Regions from separate parts of the Afifella sp. H1R genome, predicted to be linked through region 1. Evidence: predicted binding sites of a transcription regulator. Region 1 holds the regulator's gene; the other holds the start of a gene.
The links. Region 1 encodes HrcA, which represses chaperone genes, less so after heat shock. Its sites were predicted from a motif close to GTTAGCACTCNCNNNNNGNGAGTGCTAAC; they were not measured.
Positions count from the first base shown of each region.

Region 2: a site for HrcA is predicted at 2,251-2,279, ahead of groES (co-chaperone GroES). Genes of this name have one in related genera too.

Region 1 is NZ_JAKEDY010000002.1:701,669-706,063, reverse strand. Features, by position in the region: gene pyrE (orotate phosphoribosyltransferase) at 1-283, opposite strand, end outside; gene grpE (nucleotide exchange factor GrpE) at 473-1,147, opposite strand; gene hrcA (heat-inducible transcriptional repressor HrcA) at 1,255-2,316, opposite strand; gene rph (ribonuclease PH) at 2,448-3,161, shown strand; gene rdgB (RdgB/HAM1 family non-canonical purine NTP pyrophosphatase) at 3,161-3,811, shown strand; gene hemW (radical SAM family heme chaperone HemW) at 3,818-4,395, shown strand, end outside.
Region 2 is NZ_JAKEDY010000002.1:153,271-157,665, reverse strand. Features, by position in the region: gene L0F51_RS12400 (hypothetical protein) at 1-60, shown strand, start outside; gene groL (chaperonin GroEL) at 181-1,827, opposite strand; gene groES (co-chaperone GroES) at 1,881-2,192, opposite strand; gene wrbA (NAD(P)H:quinone oxidoreductase) at 2,500-3,099, shown strand; gene L0F51_RS12380 (DUF427 domain-containing protein) at 3,264-3,662, shown strand; gene L0F51_RS12375 (SDR family oxidoreductase) at 3,636-4,328, opposite strand; gene L0F51_RS12370 (hypothetical protein) at 4,325-4,395, opposite strand, start outside.

The DNA of each region.
Region 1 (4,395 bases):
CGAAGATCGCCTTCACCGGCGTGCCGGCAACCGCGCTCATCGCCGCCGTCGCCGAGACAAGCGGCACGGCGCCCATGGCGAGCCCGCCGACATAGACGAGCTTCAATTCATGCGCTTTTGCCGCGACGGCTGCACCGATGAGGCGTGCGCCTTCCGCATCGAGCATCGTCGGTTTCAGGTTGAAGTAGATCGTGCTCTTGCGCCCCGAGACGAGCGTGAACTCGCCGCCCTGGCGGAAGGAGCGTTCCTTGATGATGGAAAAAAGTGCTGCTTGATCGTCCATGTCGCCTCCGCCTCCCGAAAGGCAGGAAAGCCGGCGGCGGGTCAAGCCTTCAGCGTGCCGGGCAAGGATTTGTGCAGGCCTTTCGGCCGGCAACACTGCCGAGCGTGCGCCGCGGCACCTGACGCTGCACAAAGAAAAACGCCCCCTCTTGCGAGGAGGCGCATTGGTCAAATCCGGTGGCAGTGGCGCTTACTGCGCCTCTGGCTTCGGCGCCTGATTGGCGGCCTTGTCCGGGGTCGGTCCGCCTTTGGCGACGCCGACGAGGGCCGCGCGCAGAACCCGGTCGCCGATCATGTAGCCGTCCTGGGCCACCTGCACGATGGTGCCGGCCGGCACGCTCGGATCCGGGACCTCGAACATCGCCTGATGGCGATGCGGATCGAACCGTTCGCCCATCGCCGGGATCATCACGACCTCATGGCGCTCCAGAATGCGGTCGAGCTCGCGCGCCGTCATCTGCACGCCTTCGAGCAGCGCCTTCAGCTCCGGATCTTCCGTGCCCCAGGCCTTTTCGTCGACGGCACCCAGCGCACGGCGCAGATTGTCGCCGACCTGCAGCATGTCGGTCGCGAATTTGGTCATGGCATAGCGGCGCGCGTCCTGCACGTCGCGGGCGGCGCGGCGGCGAAGATTCTCCGCCTCGGCGGCAGCCCGCAAAAGCCGGTCCGTGAGGTCGGATTTCTCCGCCTCCAGCCGGGCGATCAGCTCTTCCACACTCTCCTGTGCGGCGGCGTCCTCGGCGGCCTGCGCGGCGGCGTCTGCCTCTGCGGCGTCCATAGCAAATTCGGCGCCAGCGCCAAGCGGCGGCTCGTTGTCCTGTCTCGGCGCTTCGTTGGTTTCGGTGTTACGCTTTTCGGTATCCATCGCGAAGCTTCGATCTCTCGTAGGTGATCTCAAGTCGAGCGGCATATCAGGGCTCACACGGGGAAAATCAACCCGCACGCCCGCAACCTATGTCTAATCACGCATTCTCAGCGGCGAATGAGCTGGGTCATCAGCTGCGCCGTGTAATCGACCACGGGAATGACGCGAGCATAGTTCAGTCGCGTCGGGCCGATCACGCCGAGCACCCCCACGACGCGTTCTCCGCTGTCGCGAAAAGGCGCCACGACGAGCGACGAGCCGGAGAGCGAAAACAATTTGTTCTCCGAGCCGATGAAAATGCGCACTCCTTCGCCTTCTTCCGTCAGGTTGAGGAGCTGGATGATGTCCGTCTTGGTCTCAAGGTCGTCGAAGAGGATCCGGATGCGCTCCAGGTCCTCGATCGCCCTGAGATCCGTCAGTAGCTTGGATCGGCCGCGCACGATGAGGGTGGCCGGCTCCTGTGCCGGGCCCGACCATTGCGCCAGCCCCTCCGAAATAATCGTCTCCGACAGGGCGTCGATGGCTTGCCGGCGCTCTTCGCGCTTGCGCTCGAGCTCGGCGCGCGCTTCCGCCAGCGTGCGCCCGCGGATATGGGCGTTGAGATAGTTGGAGGCTTCCGTCAGGGCCGAGGTCGGCAGGCCGCGCGGCACCGTGACGACGCGGTTTTCCACCGTGCCGTCATCGGCGACGAGAACGACGAGCGCCCGATCCTGTTCGATGCGCACGAATTCGATGTGTTTGAGCCGCAGATCCTGTTTGGCGGCAACGACCACGCCGGCGCCTTCCGACAGGCCCGACAAGGTCTGGCTCGCCTCCGTCAGCAGCGATTCGACGCTCTTTTCGCCATCGCCGGTGCGCACCTGCTTCTCGATCGCCTGCCGCTCGCTGTCGCTGAGGCCGCCGACCTCCAGAAACGAATCGATGAAGAACCTGAGGCCCATCTCCGTGGGCATGCGTCCGGCGCTCGTATGCGGCGCAAAGACGAGACCCATGGATTCCAGGTCCGACATGACATTGCGCACGGACGCCGGCGACAAGGCCGTCGACAGAAGGCGGCTGATGTTGCGCGAGCCGACCGGTTCACCGCGTTCCAGGTAGCTCTCGACGATGCGCCGAAAGATCTCCCGCGAACGGTCGTCCAAGGCTGTCAGCATTTCCGATTTCATCATGGGACATTCCCCGGTGCCGGGGGCACCTTTGATGCCTCATATTGCTTCGTCGAGGGCATCACGCAAGGCACTCGCCTTGCCGTCGGCGGATGGAATGCGTAACAGGGCCCACATTCTTGAAGGAGGATTTCATGCGCCCATCGCGACGGGCCGCCGAGGAGATGCGCGCCGTCTCGCTTGAGCGCCGGGTTTCGAAATATGCGGAAGGATCGTGCCTCGTTCGCTTCGGCGACACGCAGGTGATGTGTCTGGCAAGTGTTGCCGAGCAGGTGCCGCCGTGGCTGCGCGGCGGTGGCCGCGGCTGGGTGACGGCCGAATATGGTATGCTCCCGCGCTCGACCGGCGATCGCATGCGCCGCGAGGCGAGCCAGGGCAAGCAGGGCGGCCGCACCATGGAAATCCAACGCCTGATCGGCCGCTCACTGCGCGCGGTCGTCGATCTGAAGGCTCTCGGCGAGCGCCAGATCACCGTCGATTGCGACGTCATCCAGGCCGATGGCGGAACGCGCACCGCGGCGATCACCGGTGCCTGGGTGGCGCTGCACGACGCGCTCGAATGGATGCGCGCCCGCGACATCGTCAAGGCTCCGGTCCTCACCGACCATGTGGCCGCGATCTCTTGCGGCATCTATCGCGGCGAGCCGGTGCTCGATCTCGATTATGCGGAAGATTCCGACGCGGAAACGGATGCGAACTTCGTCATCACCGGCAGCGGCAATCTCGTCGAAGTGCAGGCGACGGCGGAGGGCAAGCCCTTCAGCGAGGAAGAGCTTATCGCCCTCATGGGCCTGGCGCGCAAAGGTATCGGTCGTCTCGTCGATTTGCAGAAGATGGCGGTCGAGTGATGGTGAAACTGGCCTTGGAGCCCGGACCTCTCGTCGTTGCGAGCCACAATCCCGGCAAGGTGGCCGAGATCCGGGCGCTCCTCGACCCGTTCGGCTTCACGGTTCATTCCGCGGCCGATCTCGGTCTGATCGAGCCGGAGGAAACCGGCTCGACCTTCGCCGAGAACGCGATTTTGAAGGCACGCGCCGCCTGCGACGCCGCGGGCCTTCCCGCACTTGCCGATGATTCCGGCCTCACGGTCGATGCGCTGAACGGCGATCCCGGCATCTATTCCGCCCGCTGGGCAGGGCCGGACAAGGACTTTGCCCAGGCGATGCGCAACATCGAGGAAAAGCTTCAGATGCAGGGGGCGGTGACGCCCGAAGCCCGCGGCGGAGCCTTCGTCTGCGTCCTGGCGCTCGCTTTGCCCGATGGGGTGGTGGAGAGCTTTGAAGGAAAAGTGGAGGGCACGCTGGTGTGGCCGCCGCGCGGCGAACATGGCTTCGGTTACGATCCGATGTTTCAGCCGGAGAGCCATGAGCGCACCTTCGGCGAGATGAGTGCGGAAGAAAAACACGGCTGGAAGCCCGGTGAACGCAATCCGCTTTCGCATCGGGCGCGTGCGTTCGAAGCGTTCGCCGTTGCCTGTCTCGGTCTCAACGGAGGCTGATGCTGCATGATCCCGGCCGCGGAGACGGAATTTGGCATCTATCTGCATTGGCCCTTCTGCGCGGCCAAATGCCCGTATTGCGACTTCAACTCGCATGTGCGGCACCAGAAGGTGGACCAGGCGGCTTTCGTTTCGGCTTTCCGGCGCGAGCTCGGCTTTTTTGCCGAGCGCACGCGCGGGCGCCGGGTGACGAGCATCTTCTTCGGTGGCGGCACACCGTCCTTGATGGAGCCGGCGACGGTCGCAGCGCTTCTCGAGGCGATCGCCGCGAACTGGACGGTTGCGGAAAACGCCGAAATCACCCTCGAGGCCAATCCTTCGAGCGTCGAGGCGGAGCGCTTCCGCGGCTATCGCAAAGAGGGTGTGAACCGGGTTTCACTTGGCGTGCAGGCCCTCGACGACGCGTCGCTGAAGGCGCTCGGCCGGCTGCACAACCGCGCCGAGGCGCTCGCAGCTGTCGAACTCGCCCGCGAGATCTTTCCACGCCTCTCCTTCGACCTCATTTATGCGCGCTCGAACCAGTCGCTTGAGGATTGGCGGCGCGAGCTCGGCGAGGCCATCGGCTTTGCGGCCGATCATCTGTC
Region 2 (4,395 bases), 550 kb from region 1:
ATGCCGGAGCCGGCGGGCGATCCGCTGTCCTCGGAGGTGAGCCTGCGGCCAGGACTTTGAGCCGAGGCTTTTGGCGGCCGGGCGTCCGCGGCAAGGTGGGGTGCGAAACGAACGCTTCGTGGCAGGCAAAAAGAAAGGGCGGCCGAAGCCGCCCTTTCCGAAAAGCGAGGGTCGTGGACCTTAGAAGTCCATGCCGCCCATACCGCCCATGCCGCCGCCCGGCATGGCCGGAGCAGCGCCTTCCTTCTTCGGAAGCTCGGCGATCATGGCCTCGGTGGTGACCAGAAGGCCGCCGATCGACGCCGCATCCTGAAGAGCGGTGCGAACGACCTTGGTCGGGTCGATGATGCCGGCCTGGACGAGGTTCTTGTACTCTTCCATCTGGGCATCGAAGCCCCAATCGGCCTCACCCTTGTCGAGAATGCGGCCAACGACCACGGAAGCATCGACACCGGCGTTCGAGGCGATCTGGCGGATCGGAGCCTCAAGCGCCTTGAGGATGATCTTGATGCCGGCCTGGACGTCCGGATTGTCGGAGCTGAGGCCGGTGACGGCCTGCTTGGCGTGCAGGAGAGCGACGCCGCCGCCCGGAACGATGCCTTCTTCAACCGCCGCACGGGTGGCGTTGAGGGCGTCGTCGACGCGGTCCTTCTTCTCCTTCACCTCGGTCTCGGTCGCACCGCCGACGCGGATGACCGCAACACCGCCGGCGAGCTTCGCCAGGCGTTCCTGCAGCTTCTCACGGTCGTAATCGGAGGTGGTCTCCTCGACCTGCGCCTTGATCTGGGAAACGCGAGCTTCGATGTCGGCCTTGTCGCCAGCACCGTCGACGATCGTGGTCTCTTCCTTCGTGATCGTCACCTTCTTGGCGGTGCCGAGCTCGTTGAGGGTGATGTTCTCGAGCTTGATGCCGAGATCTTCAGAGATGACCGTGCCGCCCGTGAGCGTCGCGATGTCCTGCAGCATGGCCTTGCGGCGATCGCCGAAGCCAGGCGCCTTGACGGCCGCGACCTTGAGGCCGCCGCGCAGCTTGTTGACGACGAGCGTGGCAAGAGCCTCGCCTTCGACGTCTTCAGCGATGATCAGGAGCGGACGGGAAGACTGAACCACGGCTTCCAGGACCGGCAGCATTGCCTGCAGGTTCGAGAGCTTCTTCTCGTGCAGGAGGATGTACGGATCCTCAAGCTCGGTGACCATCTTCTCGGGGTTGGTGATGAAGTACGGCGAGAGATAGCCGCGGTCGAACTGCATGCCTTCGACGACTTCGAGCTCGGTCTCGAGGCTCTTCGCCTCTTCGACCGTGATGACGCCCTCGTTGCCGACCTTCTGCATCGCCTCGGCGATCATCTGGCCGACTTCCTTGTCGCCATTGGCCGAGATCGTGCCGACCTGAGCGACTTCCGCAGACGTGTCGATCGTCTTGGAGCGGCTCTCGAGATCCTTGATGACCGCGGCGACGGCCATGTCGATGCCGCGCTTCAGGTCCATCGGGTTCATGCCGGCGGCAACCGACTTGGCGCCTTCCTTGACGATGGACTGGGCGAGAACGGTCGCGGTCGTGGTGCCGTCACCGGCGATGTCGTTCGTCTTCGAAGCGACTTCGCGCACCATCTGCGCGCCCATGTTCTCGAACTTGTCATCAAGCTCGATTTCCTTGGCGACGGTGACGCCGTCCTTGGTGATGCGCGGAGCGCCGAACGACTTCTCGATCACCACATTGCGGCCCTTCGGGCCGAGCGTTACGCGCACGGCGTTGGCGAGAATATCGACGCCACGCAGCATTTTCTCACGCGCATCGGCGGAGAATTTCACGTCCTTGGCTGCCATATTGCGAACCTCTGTTTGTTGAATTGCGGGAAATTAGAAAGCGCGATCGGCGATTAGGCCGCCTGCGCCACACTCTCGCTGTCGATGACGCCCATAATGTCGGACTCCTTCATGATGAGGAGATCTTCGCCATCGATTTTGACTTCCGTGCCGGACCACTTACCGAACAGGATCCGGTCGCCGACCTTCACGTCGAGGGCCTGCACCTGGCCGTTATCGTCACGCGCGCCAGGGCCGACGGCGATGACTTCGCCTTCCTGCGGCTTTTCCTTGGCGGTGTCCGGAATGATGATGCCACCCTTGGTCTTTTCTTCAGACTCAAGCCGGCGGACCACAACACGGTCATGCAGAGGGCGGAACTTCATGTTTCTTCCTCGCGTCCTTTATGCGGGCGCGCTGCGCCCAATGAGGGGATTTGCTGGTGTTAGCACTCTCTAGGTGTGAGTGCTAAGCGAGCGGGAGATAGGTGCTGGCCTCGGCCTTGTCAACTGGCGAGAACGCATCGAAGTGCGAAAGCCTTTTGCCTCAAATCCGGCGCACATCCGGTGCGGATGCGAGGCCAGATATCGTTCGACGCAGAGGCGCTATGCGGGCCAGAAATCGTGTCTGGCGAAAGGAGCGTCGCCCCCTAGTTAGGGGCCTACCGTGCAATTGCCAAACGGAGATTGAGATATGGCGAAGATTCTCGTGCTTTATTATTCGAGCTGGGGCCACGTGATGCAGATGGCCGAGGCGGTTGCCGAAGGCGCCACGAGCGCCGGCGCCAACGTGACCGTCAAGCGTGTGCCGGAGCTCGTGCCGCAGGAGATCGCGGAAAAGTCCGGTTATCTTCTGGATCAGCCGTATCCGATCGCCGAACCCGGCGAGCTTGCCGACTACGACGCGGTCATCGTCGGCACGCCGACCCGTTATGGCGTCATGTGCTCGCAGATGAAGAATTTCTGGGATCAGACCGGCGGGCTCTGGGCCTCGGGCGCGCTCGTCGGGAAGGTGGGCGCCGTCTTCACCTCCACGGGCACCCAGCATGGCGGCCAGGAGACGACCATCACCTCCACGCAGGTGATGCTGCTGCATCAGGGCTTCGTCATCGTCGGCCTGCCTTATTCGTTCCAGGGCCTGACGAAGATGGACGAGATCACCGGCGGTTCGCCTTACGGCGCCTCGACCTTGTCCGATGCGGACGGCTCGCGCCAGCCGAGCGCCAACGAGCTGGAAGGCGCCCGCTTTCAGGGCCGTCACGTGGCTGAGATCGCAGCCAAGCTTTTCGCCTGACGCACGGGCCCGCCTGTGCGGGCCGGATCTTCGCGCCCAAGATGTCTGGCAGGCGGTGACGTGTCACCGCCTGCCAAGTTTTTATGCAAGCGCCAAAATTCGCTAAGATTCTACTTGAATTTGCATGGTTGAACGGATTACGAGCCCGGCTCGGGGGAATGCCGATGCCGCACAAAGAGCATCCGATCAGCTTCAGCGTCTATTCTGGCCTCGTGAGGGTTCGCCTCGGTGATCTCCTGCTCGCGCGCTCGTCTCGTGCAGTCGTCGTGTCTGAGAGGGACCGCGCGGACGTCATCTATATTCCGCGCCACAATGTCCGCATGGCGCATATGCAGCGTTCGGACAAACTCACGACTTGTCCGCATAAGGGTGCCGCGAGCTATTATTCGCTCATGACGGACAAAACGTTCGTGTCGGATATCGCCTGGTCTTACGAGAATCCCTATCCCGCCATCTCGCGCATTGCGCATTATCTCGCTTTCGATCCCACGAAAGTCGACATCGAGCTGAGTGAATCCCCGGCGGGAGAGGCGGATTCAGAAGCTCTCAAGCCAGGGCCGTAGCTCCACCTCGAAGCTCCAGGCGGAGCGCTCCTGATCGAGAACGCCGAGATAGGAGCGGGCGATCGCATCCGGATCGAGCAGCGATTGCGGTTTGTCGTCGGCTTCGCTGCGCCCCGGCGTGCGGATGGCGCCGTCGATGATGAAATGCGCCACGTGAATGTTCTGCGGCTGCAATTCGCGGGCGATCGACTGCGCAAGGCCTCGGAGGGCGAATTTGCCCATGGCGAAGGGCGCCGATCGGGCGAAGCCTTTCACGCTCGCCGACGCGCCGGTGAAGAAAATGGCGCCGCCGCCGGCCTCGATCATCCGCTTCGCCGCCTGCTGCGCGACGAGGAAACCGCCGTAGGCCGTGACTTTCAGGGACGTTTCCACGTCGTGAGGTTTGAGTTCGACGAGCGGTCCCTTGCTGCGATAGCTCGGATTGAAGAGCACGAAATCGGGTGCCGCGAGATCCCGCTCCACTGCCTCAAAGAGGTCGGCCACCTGGTCTTCTTCGGCGACGTCGCAGCGATAGGCGCGCCCGCCGAGTTCGCTTGCGAGCGCCTGGTTGGCTTCCATCGTGCGCGAAGCGAGGGCGATCCTGGTGCCGCGTTCGGCAAGACGGCGCGCGACCGCCGCCGACAACCCGGGCCCTGCACCGACGATGAGCGCTGTTTTCGGTGTCATTGCGGGGTCTCCTGGTCGGTTTCGATGATTTCGAGCGGGATCGAGAACCCCGCCGTCTTGGCGTTCT